DNA from 2 places in the Pectobacterium peruviense genome. Region 2 is predicted to be linked to the other one. Evidence: predicted binding sites of a transcription regulator. Region 2 holds the regulator's gene; the other holds the start of a gene.

Region 1 (6,657 bases), 210 kb from region 2:
CAGGGAGAACTTAATAAATACCGCTTTCGTCAATTCTGCTTTAAACGCTGTTTTGCCGAAGAACAGGTTATTCACATAGAAATCGAGCTGCATCATTTTCATGATGCCATTTACTGCGGCAAACCCTGGAATAGCAATGGCCAGCGCAATGAACCCAATCAGAATAGGGCTATTGCTCTGCATACCGATCATGACAACAACAACCAGAGCGATATAAAAAGCCAGCAACAGCAGGATAGGACAAAGCAATAAGACCCAATATGCACGGCCCGTCTGGCAATGATAATTAAAACGGATGCCGCGGTAGCTAGACATAATGGCGTCATAACGCCAGTTGCGGATCACGAGGATCGGAATCAGTGCAGCAAATGCCAACGCGAGAATCGTCCCCAGCGTTGGTGACATCATCATTACGATATAAAACAGAATAAGGCCGCCGATAACCAGCAAGCGCCCTTTAAGGATCTGAATAGGCTGGGCATGGTAATCAAAGCGGTCACCGTTAATTTCCGTATTACCGTAAAAATAACGGCGGCGGCGCACTGTAGCCCAGGCAGAATAAATACCCAGAGTGATGACCGTTAATAACGCATTTACCAGCCAAATTGCAAAATATTCCCCAGCTTTACCATGAAACTGCACGCGATGCTGCGTGCTATTTTCTGAAGTCTTGATTGTCATAAACCTTTCATCCTAAAAGAAATAAGCCTCATAAACGCATCATTCAACACGTTATTGGCATACAAAAAGCGGCTTATTTAAGCATGTCCTGTTAATGACAACAATAAAAGTTAACAGAAATCAAACAAGTTCATATACTTATTAATTACAGGGAATAGAGAAACCAGCAGAGTAGCCAACACAGAGGTAACGTGAAGTATGGCGGGTATAGACGTTGCATCAATGTGGTCTGAAATGGTATTACAATCGGCCAAGATTATTACCCTCGTCAACCGTAAGAACAAGAGTACGTATTATGACAACCGCGACCTCCGCCAATCTTCAGGTACGCCCAATCACCGCGCAGGACGATGCCGCTATCGCTCAGGTCATCCGTCAAGTTTCTGCCGAATTTGGTTTGACGGCCGACAAAGGCTATACCGTTTCCGATCCTAATCTGGATAAGCTGTTTGCCCTGTATAACCAGCCAAAAAGCGCCTATTGGATTGTTGAATATGAGGGACGCGTGGTTGGCGGTGGCGGCATTGCCCCGCTGGTCGCGGGAGAAGAAGATGTATGTGAATTACAGAAAATGTATTTTCTACCCGTCGTGCGCGGCAAAGGACTGGCACGTCAGTTGGCGATACAGGCGCTTGATTTTGCTCGTCAGCACGGCTTTCGCCGTTGCTATCTGGAAACAACCGGCCACCTGACCAGTGCAATTCGGTTGTATGAATCTCTGGGCTTCGATCCGATTCCCCATTCAATGGGCAACACGGGCCATACCGATTGTGAAGTGACGATGCTGAAGCTGCTGTAATGGCAAATAAAAACGCCGCAGGGTATTCCTGCGGCATTCGGTGAGCGTGTTCTTTCGGGAATTTACAAGCTATCCCCTAAATAATTCGAGTTGCAGGCAGGCGGCGACGCAGTGAATCCCCAGGAGCTTACTCAAGTAAGTGACTGGGGTGAACGAGGAAAGCCAACGTACATGCAGCTTGAAGTATGACGGGGATTAATGGCGTTTGCCGTCATCATCTTCGTCATAAAAATCTTCATCATCGCCTTCTTCTTCGCCTTCACCATCTGGATCTTCGAAGTAAGTGCCCCAACCGTCGTAATGCACACCGTGGCGTTCTGCCAGCTCTAACAGCTGTTCTACCTGTGCGTCGATCAGTTCCGCCTTCAGCGCAACTTCACTGATAGCATCGCAGCACATCAGCAACACGCCATCTTCCACTTCAAGTTCTTCCGCATCCGTCACTTCATAGCCCAGCTTGAAGGCTTCTACAGCGACTTTTTCCAACACTTCAAACTTCTCAGCAGAGAAATGGTGTTCAATGGTATAGAGCGCGTCAGGATCGCTGCCATCATCCAGCAGTTCTTCAATGATCAGGCGTGTCTCTTCCCGTTGCTCTTCCAGTAATTCGCGGTTTGCCATGCCTCAGTCCTCATTAATCGACGTAATATTACTTATTGTCCCACAGCCCTGCAGCTTGCTCCACCACAAAGTTTGATATCACCACTTGAATTTGAATAATTACACATATAAAGTGAATTTTAATTCAATCAATGCTATTGGATCACATGGAGAGGTACATCATGCAACCGTTCTACAAGCGTCACTTTTTAAGGTTAATGGATTTTACACCCGCAGAAATTGCCAATCTTTTAGCCCTGTCAACGAAACTGAAAGCCGATAAAAAAAACGGGACCGAAACCCGCCGCCTGCAAGGTAAAAACATCGCACTCATCTTCGAAAAAGATTCGACTCGTACTCGCTGCTCTTTCGAAGTTGCTGCATACGATCAGGGCGCGCAGGTGACCTATCTCGGCCCGAGCGGTAGCCAAATCGGTCATAAAGAATCCATCAAAGATACCGCACGCGTACTGGGAAGAATGTACGACGGCATTCAATATCGCGGCTACGGCCAGCAGATTGTCGAAACGCTGGCGCAATATGCTGGCGTTCCAGTGTGGAACGGGCTGACAAACGAATTCCATCCCACGCAGTTGCTGGCAGATTTGCTGACGATGCAGGAACATTTACCGGGTAAAGCGCTGTCAGACATGACGCTCGTCTACGCTGGCGATGCACGTAACAACATGGGTAACACCATGCTGGAAGCAGCGGCGCTGACCGGGCTGGATTTACGTCTTGTTGCGCCAAAAGCCTGCTGGCCGGACGCCGGTCTGGTGGCTGAGTGTCAGGCAGCGGCGGAGCAAACAGGTGGTAGCATAACCCTGACGGAAGATATCGCCGCAGGCGTTGCAGGCGCAGATTTCATTTATACCGACGTTTGGGTTTCCATGGGCGAACCGAAAGAAACCTGGAAAGAACGTATCGCACTACTGAGGCCGTATCAGGTGAACACGGCGATGATCGCCGCAACGGGCAATCCACAGGTGAAGTTTCTGCACTGCCTGCCTGCGTTCCATGATGACCAGACCACAATGGGTCAGCAAATGGCAGAGCAGTATGGCCTGCACGGTGGAATGGAAGTCACGGACGAAGTCTTTGAATCCGCGCACAGCATCGTGTTCGATCAGGCGGAAAACCGCATGCACACCATCAAAGCGGTGATGGTCGCCACGCTGGTACAGGATTAAGGTTTAGCCTGCCTTTGATGTGTTTTAAAAACAGATCAGAGGTGGGCAGGCCCTCAGGTAATCGACACATGCCCTTTTATCAGAAAAAAAGGGGGAATGTAGTTATCCCATCCTTTTTGGTTGCAGTGCTGGATCAGGGTGGCGCTATTTGTCACACCTGTTTTATCACAGCAACGCGTTATCCTATTACGAAGCGTTGAAGGACTTATACCAAGTATGTCCGGAATACCGTTCTGCTTCACCCCGCACTGTAGCAAAAGAACGACTTCCCACTCTTTGTCTGTAAAAATATTTGCCGGTCGAGTGAACACAAAGGGCTTCCTTTCGCGTGGCATAAGAAAGGTTGAAAAGTAAACATTGGTGATTTCTATGTAAGTGCAAACAATACCGTCATTGCCATCATTGAGCCGCCAAGGACGCTTCTCCACCAGAAAAGACCTGAGTCTATTTTGTCTTCCGTAATCAAATGTTTTGAGGACGATACTCATTTCATTTGTGGTCAATATTTTTTGATCGTCATACAGTATATGGTCGTAGTGCTCGCTGACATCGGGCGTTAAGTCAGTGTCGAGACAACCTAAAAGGTTATTTTCTGTTACGCCGAAATACTGACATACCATCTTATTGCCATAAACATACTGGGAGTTGCAGTCCTTTATTGCCCAGCCAAACAAAGAGTTATCAAAGTAATACTCAACAGGAGTCAAATCTGGATCCATCAGGTTAGCCTCGGATAATGATATGTCCTTTTTTCAGAAAGAACAGTGGGATGTAGTTATCAAAACTGTTATCTCTACAGTATTCTTTTAGGCCTGATAGTGAATTCAAGCCTGTTTTTCTGTAGCAGCTTCGGAGTCTGCTGTTAACGGCATCGACAGTGATTGAAAGGATGCTGCTTATATCTTTAAGCATCATCCCACAGACCAACAGATAAATAACCTCCCATTCCTTCTCGGTAAATAATTTAGAAGGGGACTCGAAGGTGGAGTGTTGCATTATTGTTCCATTCAGCAACGAGGTCGGCGTGATGATCCTGACGTGTCTGACGCTGATAACTGTGCCTACACAGTTGTGATGTTCATCATAGAGTGGCTCCTGAATATTGTAGGCAGGCTGCATTATTTTTTCCGTGCCTTGAATATGCGTTGTAATGGCTCTCACCGCCTTACCTGTACGCTCTATCTCTCGTTCCTGCTGGTTAAAAATGTCTGAAAATTCGGCTACAGGAACAGGGATATCCCTAATATTCAAGCCTTCATAATCATAACGAGTTGATATGGTTTGCCAGGTTTTAAAGGTGTTATTGACATAAATAAAACGGGAGCTTGTGTCTTTTACTGCCCAGCCGACGAGAGGATCGCTTTCGAACATTGCGATTAATCTGTCAGGTAATGTAATTGGTTTCATCAGTGTATCCCTACATTAAAATTACCCTACATAAAATATACCGTACCTGATATGTACCTGTTTATAAAAACTAAAAGAGAATAAAAGGTCTGTGACAGGCCAATACCAGGGATAACATCCTACATAATGTAAAGTAATAACATGCCTATAATCGAAAGGTCATGAAATTTTCTAGCAAGAAAATCATTTTCTGAATAATGCCAGTCAGTTAAGCAACTGACTGGCTGTTTTTTTTCTAGGCCTTGCTGCCAGTGTTCACTGAAATCCTACACCAGCGATGCGTCTATTTTCACCACAGCTTTGCGCACATGTGCAGGTTCGCCCACGGCACACAGCGGTTTGTGCACTTCTCCTGGGAAGAAGACGACAAAATCCCCTTCCTGCATCACAAACAGCTTTTCCTGTTCACCCGCTGGCAGGAAGGCAATGTCTTTATCCGCCAACCAATCGGTATCTGGCTTGCCCGCAGGCAAGTTGCTGAACGTCATCCCTTCCACACCGGACAACACAATCTGAATGTCCAGATACTTGGCGTGGTATTCAGCACGACGTTTCTCCAGCAGGTCTGTGCTGTCGTTGGAGATCAGCACAAACACGCTGTTACCCTCGATGTCATGCTTGCCCAACGGCGTGTCTGCCGTGATGTTTTGCTTCACATATTCAATCGCTTCACGCAGTTTGGCAGGCAGATAAGGAACCAGATCAAGGTGGTGGACATTGCCAGTAATCATAAAAACCTCGTTGATATAAAAAATGAAACTCTGTTTTACAATCCTTATACTCTCCAAATGTGACACCCGCCAGCGTGTTAATCCGAAACAGTGAACCACTCATCACTCTTATCAGTTGGCCTTATTCCCTCTACGGCCGCCATGCATAGCGCATTCGCTAAGCAACCGATTGCGATGCGTAAAAAACCACGTTTTATGCTTGAAATAGCCTAGTCGGCGCGTATAATTTCCGACAGTTTGCCGGGAGGGGTCATGCACCGTTACACCAAAAAATCCGCTACTTATGTTGGTTCTCAACCACAACTGCCATCCGGCAGCCAGCGTTTTCCTTTCCGTCGCTCAATCGATCAATTAAGAAAGCCCCTCAATGAGGGGCTTTTTTTTGCCCACTGTTCGGGCCGCCAGATACGACATTTCCTGTTTACTCGTTAGGAGAAAGACAACATGGTCAATCCGCTCTATCAAAAACATATTATTTCGATTAACGACCTCAGTCGGGAAGATTTAGAACTGGCGCTGAATGTCGCCGCCAGCCTGAAAGCCAAGCCCCAGCCTGAGCTGTTAAAACATAAAGTGATTGCCAGTTGCTTCTTCGAGGCTTCTACCCGGACGCGCTTATCCTTTGAAACCGCGATGCACCGCCTGGGCGCATCCGTCGTCGGCTTCGCCGACAGCAACAACACCTCGCTGGGGAAAAAGGGCGAAACACTGGCCGACACGATCTCCGTCATCAGCCAATATGTTGATGCCATCGTGATGCGTCACCCGCAGGAAGGTGCGTCCCGCCTTGCTACCGAGTTTTCCGGCGGCATTCCGATACTGAACGCCGGTGACGGTGCGAACCAGCACCCGACGCAAACGCTGCTCGATCTGTTCACCATTAAGGAAACGCAAGGCCGACTGAACAACATCAACATCGCGATGGTCGGTGATTTGAAATATGGCCGTACCGTGCATTCACTTACGCAAGCGCTGGCGAAGTTCGAGGGCAACCGCTTCTACTTCATCGCTCCAGACGCGCTGGCGATGCCGGACTACATTCTGAGTATGCTGAAAGAGAAGAATATTGCTTACAGCCTGCACAACAGCATCGACGAAGTCGTGGGTGAGCTGGATATTCTGTACATGACGCGCGTTCAGAAAGAGCGTCTGGATCCGTCCGAATATATCAACATCAAATCCCAGTTTGTCCTGCGTGCTGCCGACCTCGACAGCGCCCGCCCGAATTTGAAAGTGCTGCACCCACTGC
Region 2 (6,657 bases):
GATAGAACTGTTTGTCACCGTTTACGGTGAATGAGGGGGTTTTTTCGTGATGGAACGGACAGCACGCATGGTAGTTTTTGCCCTGCTTTTTCAGTTTGACGCGCGCGTCAATGAGATCGACGATGTCGGTGCGAGCCAGCAGGTCATTAATAAATACGCGTGGGATTCGTCCAGCCATAAGCCCCTGGTGTATACCTTTCTGTAACGTGGTTACATTGGATATAGCTTATAAACGACAACAAGCCGCGCTTCCTTTAGGAAAGCACGGCCTTCGTATGCAACTGCTAAGTCTGCGGATTAATCACGCGTTGGAGGGAAACCCTCCTGAAAATTAATACAGACGAGTGCGGCGTGCGTTTTCTCGAGCCAATTTCTTCGCATGACGTTTCACTGCAGAAGCTTTGGCGCGCTTACGTTCGGTCGTTGGTTTTTCATAAAACTCACGACGACGAACTTCAGCCAGAACGCCCGCTTTTTCACAGGAACGTTTGAAGCGACGCAGAGCTACGTCGAACGGCTCGTTTTCACGTACTTTAATTACCGGCATGTGCCTCTCACCTCAATAAATTCGGTTTGCCGCTGGCCTTGTGCCAGCCTTTTCAAAATGGTGCGGAATTCTACTGCAAACGTGACGCCTTTGTAAAGCATTGCGGTGATCATAAAACACCCAACCGCGGCCAGCGCAGAAATCAGGTCGCTTATGGTAGACTATCCGCAGTTTGAAGCAAGCGGCATTTTACGAATGCTCGTATCGTCATCAAAGTAGGAACAGCAATGCGCGTATTGGGTATCGAAACATCCTGTGATGAAACCGGAGTGGCTATTTATGGCACGGAAGTGGGTTTGCTCGCCAATCAGCTATACAGTCAGGTCAAATTACATGCTGATTACGGTGGCGTAGTACCTGAGCTAGCCTCACGCGATCACGTGCGCAAAACGGTTCCTCTGATTCAAGCGGCGCTGCGTGAAGCCGGGTTACAGGCTGACGATATCGATGGTGTGGCTTATACCGCCGGCCCTGGTTTGGTTGGCGCGCTATTGGTGGGCGCGACGGTCGGCAGGTCGTTGGCGTTCGCTTGGGGCGTGCCAGCGGTTCCTGTGCATCATATGGAAGGGCATTTGCTGGCGCCGATGCTGGAAGATAACCCACCAGCGTTCCCCTTCGTGGCGCTGCTGGTTTCTGGTGGTCATACGCAGCTCATCAGCGTGACAGGCATTGGCGAATACCGCTTGCTGGGCGAATCGGTTGACGATGCGGCGGGTGAAGCGTTTGATAAAACGGCGAAGTTGCTGGGATTGGATTATCCCGGTGGTCCAATGCTATCGAAAATGGCGCAGGCAGGTGATTCTCAACGTTTTACATTCCCGCGTCCGATGACCGATCGTCCGGGGTTGGATTTCAGTTTTTCTGGGCTAAAAACGTTTGCTGCCAATACGATTCGTAGCAACGGTGATGACGACCAAACGCGTGCCGATATTGCGCGTGCTTTTGAAGATGCCGTCGTGGATACGCTGGCCATCAAGTGTCGTCGTGCATTGGATGATACGGGCTTTAAACGACTCGTCATGGCCGGTGGTGTGAGCGCAAATCGGACATTGCGCCAGCGCTTAGGTGAAGTAATGGCAAAACGCGGTGGTGAAGTGTTTTATGCGCGTCCCGAATTCTGCACGGATAATGGTGCGATGATTGCCTATGCGGGCAGCGTACGTCTGCTGCATGGCGCAAGCCAGACGCTGGGCGTATCCGTTCGTCCACGTTGGCCGTTGGCTGAATTACCTGCGGTGTAAAAATGCCTGAACGATACTCGCTACGTGTAGCGGCCTACACGTAGCGAGGAAGGCGCAGCAAAGAATTGAGTAACCAAAAAACGGCAGCGGACAAGTGGAATTACAGCTCTTGTTCGAAGAGTACCAGAATCGCTTCGTAAAGCTGTTTGACGCTGAAGCCTCTTGCTGGGGTGGTGAAGATGGTGTCATCACCAGCGATAGTGCCAAGAATCCCTTCTGACTTCCCTAGTGAGTCCAGCAGACGAGCAATGAGCTGTGCGGCACCTGGGCTGGTATGTATGACGACGACCGAGTCGTTGTAGTCAACGTCGAGCACAAGGTTCTTCAGCGGGCTGGATGTGGTAGGGACGCCGAGTTCAGCAGGGAGGCAATACACCATTTCCATTTTTGCATTGCGTGTGCGCACCGCGCCAAATTTCGTTAGCATGCGTGACACTTTGGATTGGTTGATGTTTTCAAATCCTTCGTCTTGCAATGCCTGAACAATCTCACTTTGAGAGCTGAACTTCTCTTCCTTTAACAGCGCTTTGAACGCTTTAACGAGGTCTTCTTGTTTTGTCGAATTTCGCATTCTGCACCGGATTAATTGTTATGGTTAATCTTTCTATTATGCAGTTGTGTGAATTTTTATGCAATTAAATCGCCTATAATTCCAGTCTATTTCCCCATATATGCGCTAGTCGCTGTTTTCAAAAAAATTCATCCTATCGGGTAGTCCGAGAAATGCGTCCTGCGTCACATAAAAGTAAATCAAATGTTATCAGAATGATGTTGTTTGGACGCCATTGATCGGTGTAATGTAGCCCACTGGTTAAACGCACGTGAATGAACACCACGTTATAGCTCAATAGCTTATTAACTTTACTTACCTTTCAAACGAATGATTGTTTTTGATTTATTATTAGAGACATAGCGAATTTTTTGTCTCTCGTTCATTTGTAGAAAAATAAGTAGACTGATTTTATCCCCATTTTTATATTCTGTTTATAACCAAATGAATTCACGGCACTTTTTTATTTTACGATAATAAGGAGTTTAGGATGAAAGTTGCAGTTCTCGGAGCAGCAGGTGGTATCGGTCAGGCACTCGCACTCCTCCTCAAAACCCAGCTTCCTTCAGGTTCAGAACTATCCCTCTACGATATCGCTCCGGTAACGCCGGGTGTTGCCGTCGATCTGAGCCATATTCCTACAGCAGTGAAGATCAAAGGCTATAGCGGTGAAGATGCTAAACCGGCGCTTGTTGGCGCGGATATCGTGCTGATTTCCGCAGGTGTGGCACGTAAACCTGGTATGGATCGTTCCGATCTGTTCAACGTCAATGCTGGCATTGTGCGTAATCTGGTTGAGCAAATTGCGGTTACCTGCCCGAAAGCCTGCATCGGTATCATTACCAACCCAGTGAACACGACCGTTGCCATCGCAGCCGAAGTGCTGAAAAAAGCCGGCGTGTATGACAAAAACAAACTGTTCGGCGTAACCACGCTGGATATCATCCGTTCCAACACGTTCGTTGCTGAGCTGAAAGGCAAACAGCCGCAGGATATTAATGTGCCGGTTATCGGCGGGCACTCTGGCGTGACGATTCTGCCTCTGCTGTCTCAGGTTCCTGGCATTAGCTTCAGCGAGCAGGAAGTGGCCGATCTGACCAAGCGCATTCAGAATGCGGGCACCGAAGTTGTTGAAGCCAAAGCAGGTGGCGGATCGGCAACGTTGTCTATGGGTCAGGCTGCTGCGCGTTTTGGTCTGTCTCTGGTTCGCGCGCTGCAAGGTGAAAGCGGTGTGGTTGAGTGTGCATACGTTGAAAGCGATGGCAAACATGCGCGCTTCTTCGCACAGCCAATTTTATTAGGCAAAGATGGTGTCGCTGAGCGTAAAGATATCGGCGCATTAAGTGCGTTTGAGCAAAACGCACTTAACAGCATGCTGGATACGCTGAAGCAGGATATTGAGTTAGGCGAGACGTTCATCAAGTAATTGATTACCCGTCATACTTCAAGCTGCATGTGCGTTGGCAATACTTGGCTCATTTCTGAGCCTCGCCCTAGAGGGCCGTCGCAAGCGACGTTCAAATTGGCTAAGCCAATTTTTCCTCGCTCACCCCAGTCACTTACTTATGTAAGTGACTGGGGACTCTCTGCGTCGCCGCCTGCCTGCAACTCGAATTATTTAGGGTATTATTGAATGTTAATAATACGCAGAATAAAAAGCCGGAGATGTCTATCTCCGGCTTTTCTTTTTTAATCGGGGCGGATGAGTTTTTTTCTATCGATGAGCTCATTGGTCTCTGGATTGTAGTACCGGCTGGGCCAAATCTCTGATGGATGAATACTCAGCGCATCGGCGATAAGCCATTCTCCCTTGGGCCAAGGGCGTGAGAGCGCGTTGGCTAGCGTAGATGAGCTTAATCCGGCCGCTCGCGATACCGCCGCCAGCGTCGTATTTTTCTTGCGCAGTGCAGCAATGATATCAGCGGGATGCCAGTCTTGTTTCCTTAAAATCATAATCCTTCCCTTATTTGCTATAAGACGACTGTAGATTAGTGGTATAAATAACGGATGTTAGTTATATGCCGAGCTAACATGACATTATTATTTGGAAATAATATAGCATTAATTTTTCTTAAAATTCTCAATTAATTTCCAAATAAGCGCGTTTTTGTTAGGGATGGCACTATCAGGATGAATGGCAATGAAAAAAGAGTGGTTTGCTACCAGCGAATTGGTTGGAGTCGGCGGCCTTCCGAAATCAAGACAAGGATTAAATAAGCGCGCCCGCGAGGATGGATGGGAGAAACGCCGCCGTAAAGGCGTCCAGGGAAGAGGAGTGGAATACTCAATTCATAGCTTGCCGGATACGGTAAAAAAGTCCCTATTACTCGAAAACGAGCCTTCCGCCTACTCGGCGAAACAGCCTGCGGCACTAGCCGTATGGATGCAGATTTATCAGCAACTATCTGAAAAAGAAAGAGATGAGCTAATCGCTTATATTTTGCGAATCGGTGTGTCCGCCACACTGAGCCAGTTAGGTATTACGCCGTCGGATGAGGAACCACTCTCATCAATGGTGATTGACTGATTCGCTGCTGACGATCTCTCCGAACGTTAATCATCAGCGATGAAAAGAAGCTGTATTTTCTTTTGTTTTGTCGCATTTTTTTTAGCTGCGGTGTTTGGGCATCGCGCTAGATTTCATCATTTCTTCTATGTCTTAGGTGTGTCGGTAACGTGTAAGGGTTAGCAGTTTAGGTAATTATAGTCTATTATATGGAAACTTTTGGGCGAGTTGACGTAATGCCTGTTCAAAACAAACAAGGGAGTGACGAGTATGGACAAAGAATGGTTTGCAACAAGTGAGCTGGTTGGCGTAGGTGGATTGCCTAAATCACCGCAGGGGCTGAACAAACGGGCGCGTGACGACGGTTGGGAAAAGCGCAGGCGGAAAGGGGTTCAAGGGCGTGGCGTCGAGTACTCCATTCGCAGTTTGCCGAATGAAGTCAGGCATTCTCTGTTAGTGAAAGAGAATCCGCCAACAGAATATTATCGTATTGATAATGAGCCGACCCTGCTGTCGTCATGGGTGCATATTTTCCATCAGCTATCCGTTGATGAGCGAGCCCGACTGATTAATTTCATCTTGCGTGAAGGAACAATAGCGATGTTGTCTCGACTGGATGATGTCACGCTCGATCAAACCGCCTAGTCTGTCGAGCGAGTAGCGCTGCAAGGCAGCGCTACTTAGGCCGAATCTGAATCAACGATCTTGTCAGATAAAATCCCACACCACGTTAGAAATCGCGCTGTACTGCCAAGTGGGCGAGGCCTTCAAGCGCCATGCGGTATGGTGTTTCTGGTAGATGCTGTAGTGCGCTGATTGCTTTATCAGCCTCTTCTTCAGCACGCTGACGCGTATAATCAAGCGAACCACATTGTTGCATCGCGGCAAGAACCGGTTCCAGCAAATGACGTCCGTTTCCTTCTTCAATCGCCTTACGAATCAGCGAGCTCTGTTCCGCATTACCTTTACGCATGGCATGCAACAGTGGCAGCGTTGGTTTGCCTTCATTGAGATCATCGCCCGTGTTTTTGCCTAGCGTTTTACCGTCAGCACTGTAGTCAAGCAGATCGTCAATTAACTGGAACGCGGTGCCCAGATAGCGGCCATAGTCCTGAAGTGCTTTTTCTTGCTCTGGCGTAGCGCTCGCAAGGATGGATGAAGATTGCGCTGCGGCTTCAAATAAACGCGCTGTTTTGCTGTAAATGACGCGCATATAACTTTCTTCGGTGATATCCGGGTCGTTGCAATTCATTAACTGCAAGACTTCTCCTTCAGCAATCACGTTGACTGCTTCTGACATCAGTGCCAGCACGCGTAAGGATTCGAGGCTGGTCATCATCTGGAAGGCGCGGGTATAGATGAAATCACCAACCAGCACGCTCGCTGCGTTGCCAAAGGCCGCATTTGCTGTCGCTTTACCTCGGCGCATGTCAGATTCATCTACCACATCATCATGCAGCAGCGTTGCGGTATGGATAAATTCGATCAGTGCGGCGACAGTGACGTGTTTATCACCGTTATAGGCAAGGGCTCTAGCTGCAAGCACAGCAATCATTGGACGTATACGTTTCCCGCCACCGCTGATGATGTAATGACCAAGCTGGTTGATCAAAACGACGTCGGAATTCAGTTGTTCAAGAATGACTTTATTAACAGCAGCCATATCCTGCGCGGTTAATGTTGTAATTTGTTCTAGGTTCATGGTTTGTGCCAACGTATGTCTTCAACACTGCCGTAAGATTACTGTTGCATATCGGCAAGACGAAACTGATAGAGCCGATTGTACTTGAAAAATGAGAGAGATAAACGGCAG

Evidence for each region. Region 2 encodes ArgR, which controls arginine synthesis, uptake and breakdown. Its sites were predicted from a motif close to ANTGAATAAAAATACANT; they were not measured.
Region 1: a site for ArgR is predicted at 2,213-2,230, ahead of argF (ornithine carbamoyltransferase). Genes of this name have one in related genera too.

What each region holds. Positions count from the first base shown of each region.
Region 1 covers NZ_CP161826.1:4,437,103-4,443,759, forward strand. Annotated here, with positions in the region: gene DUT67_RS19935 (YjgN family protein) at 1-681, opposite strand, end outside; gene DUT67_RS19940 (GNAT family N-acetyltransferase) at 977-1,480, shown strand; gene rraB (ribonuclease E inhibitor RraB) at 1,676-2,101, opposite strand; gene argF (ornithine carbamoyltransferase) at 2,263-3,270, shown strand; gene DUT67_RS19955 (PAS domain-containing protein) at 3,324-3,989, opposite strand; gene DUT67_RS19960 (helix-turn-helix transcriptional regulator) at 3,994-4,677, opposite strand; gene DUT67_RS19965 (YhcH/YjgK/YiaL family protein) at 4,944-5,408, opposite strand; gene pyrB (aspartate carbamoyltransferase) at 5,853-6,657, shown strand, end outside.
Region 2 covers NZ_CP161826.1:4,223,329-4,229,985, reverse strand. Annotated here, with positions in the region: gene dnaG (DNA primase) at 1-178, opposite strand, end outside; gene rpsU (30S ribosomal protein S21) at 332-547, opposite strand; gene tsaD (tRNA (adenosine(37)-N6)-threonylcarbamoyltransferase complex transferase subunit TsaD) at 775-1,788, shown strand; gene argR (transcriptional regulator ArgR) at 1,889-2,359, opposite strand; gene mdh (malate dehydrogenase) at 2,829-3,764, shown strand; gene DUT67_RS18995 (helix-turn-helix transcriptional regulator) at 4,028-4,291, opposite strand; gene DUT67_RS18990 (DNA-binding protein) at 4,479-4,865, shown strand; gene DUT67_RS18985 (DNA-binding protein) at 5,115-5,489, shown strand; gene ispB (octaprenyl diphosphate synthase) at 5,575-6,546, opposite strand.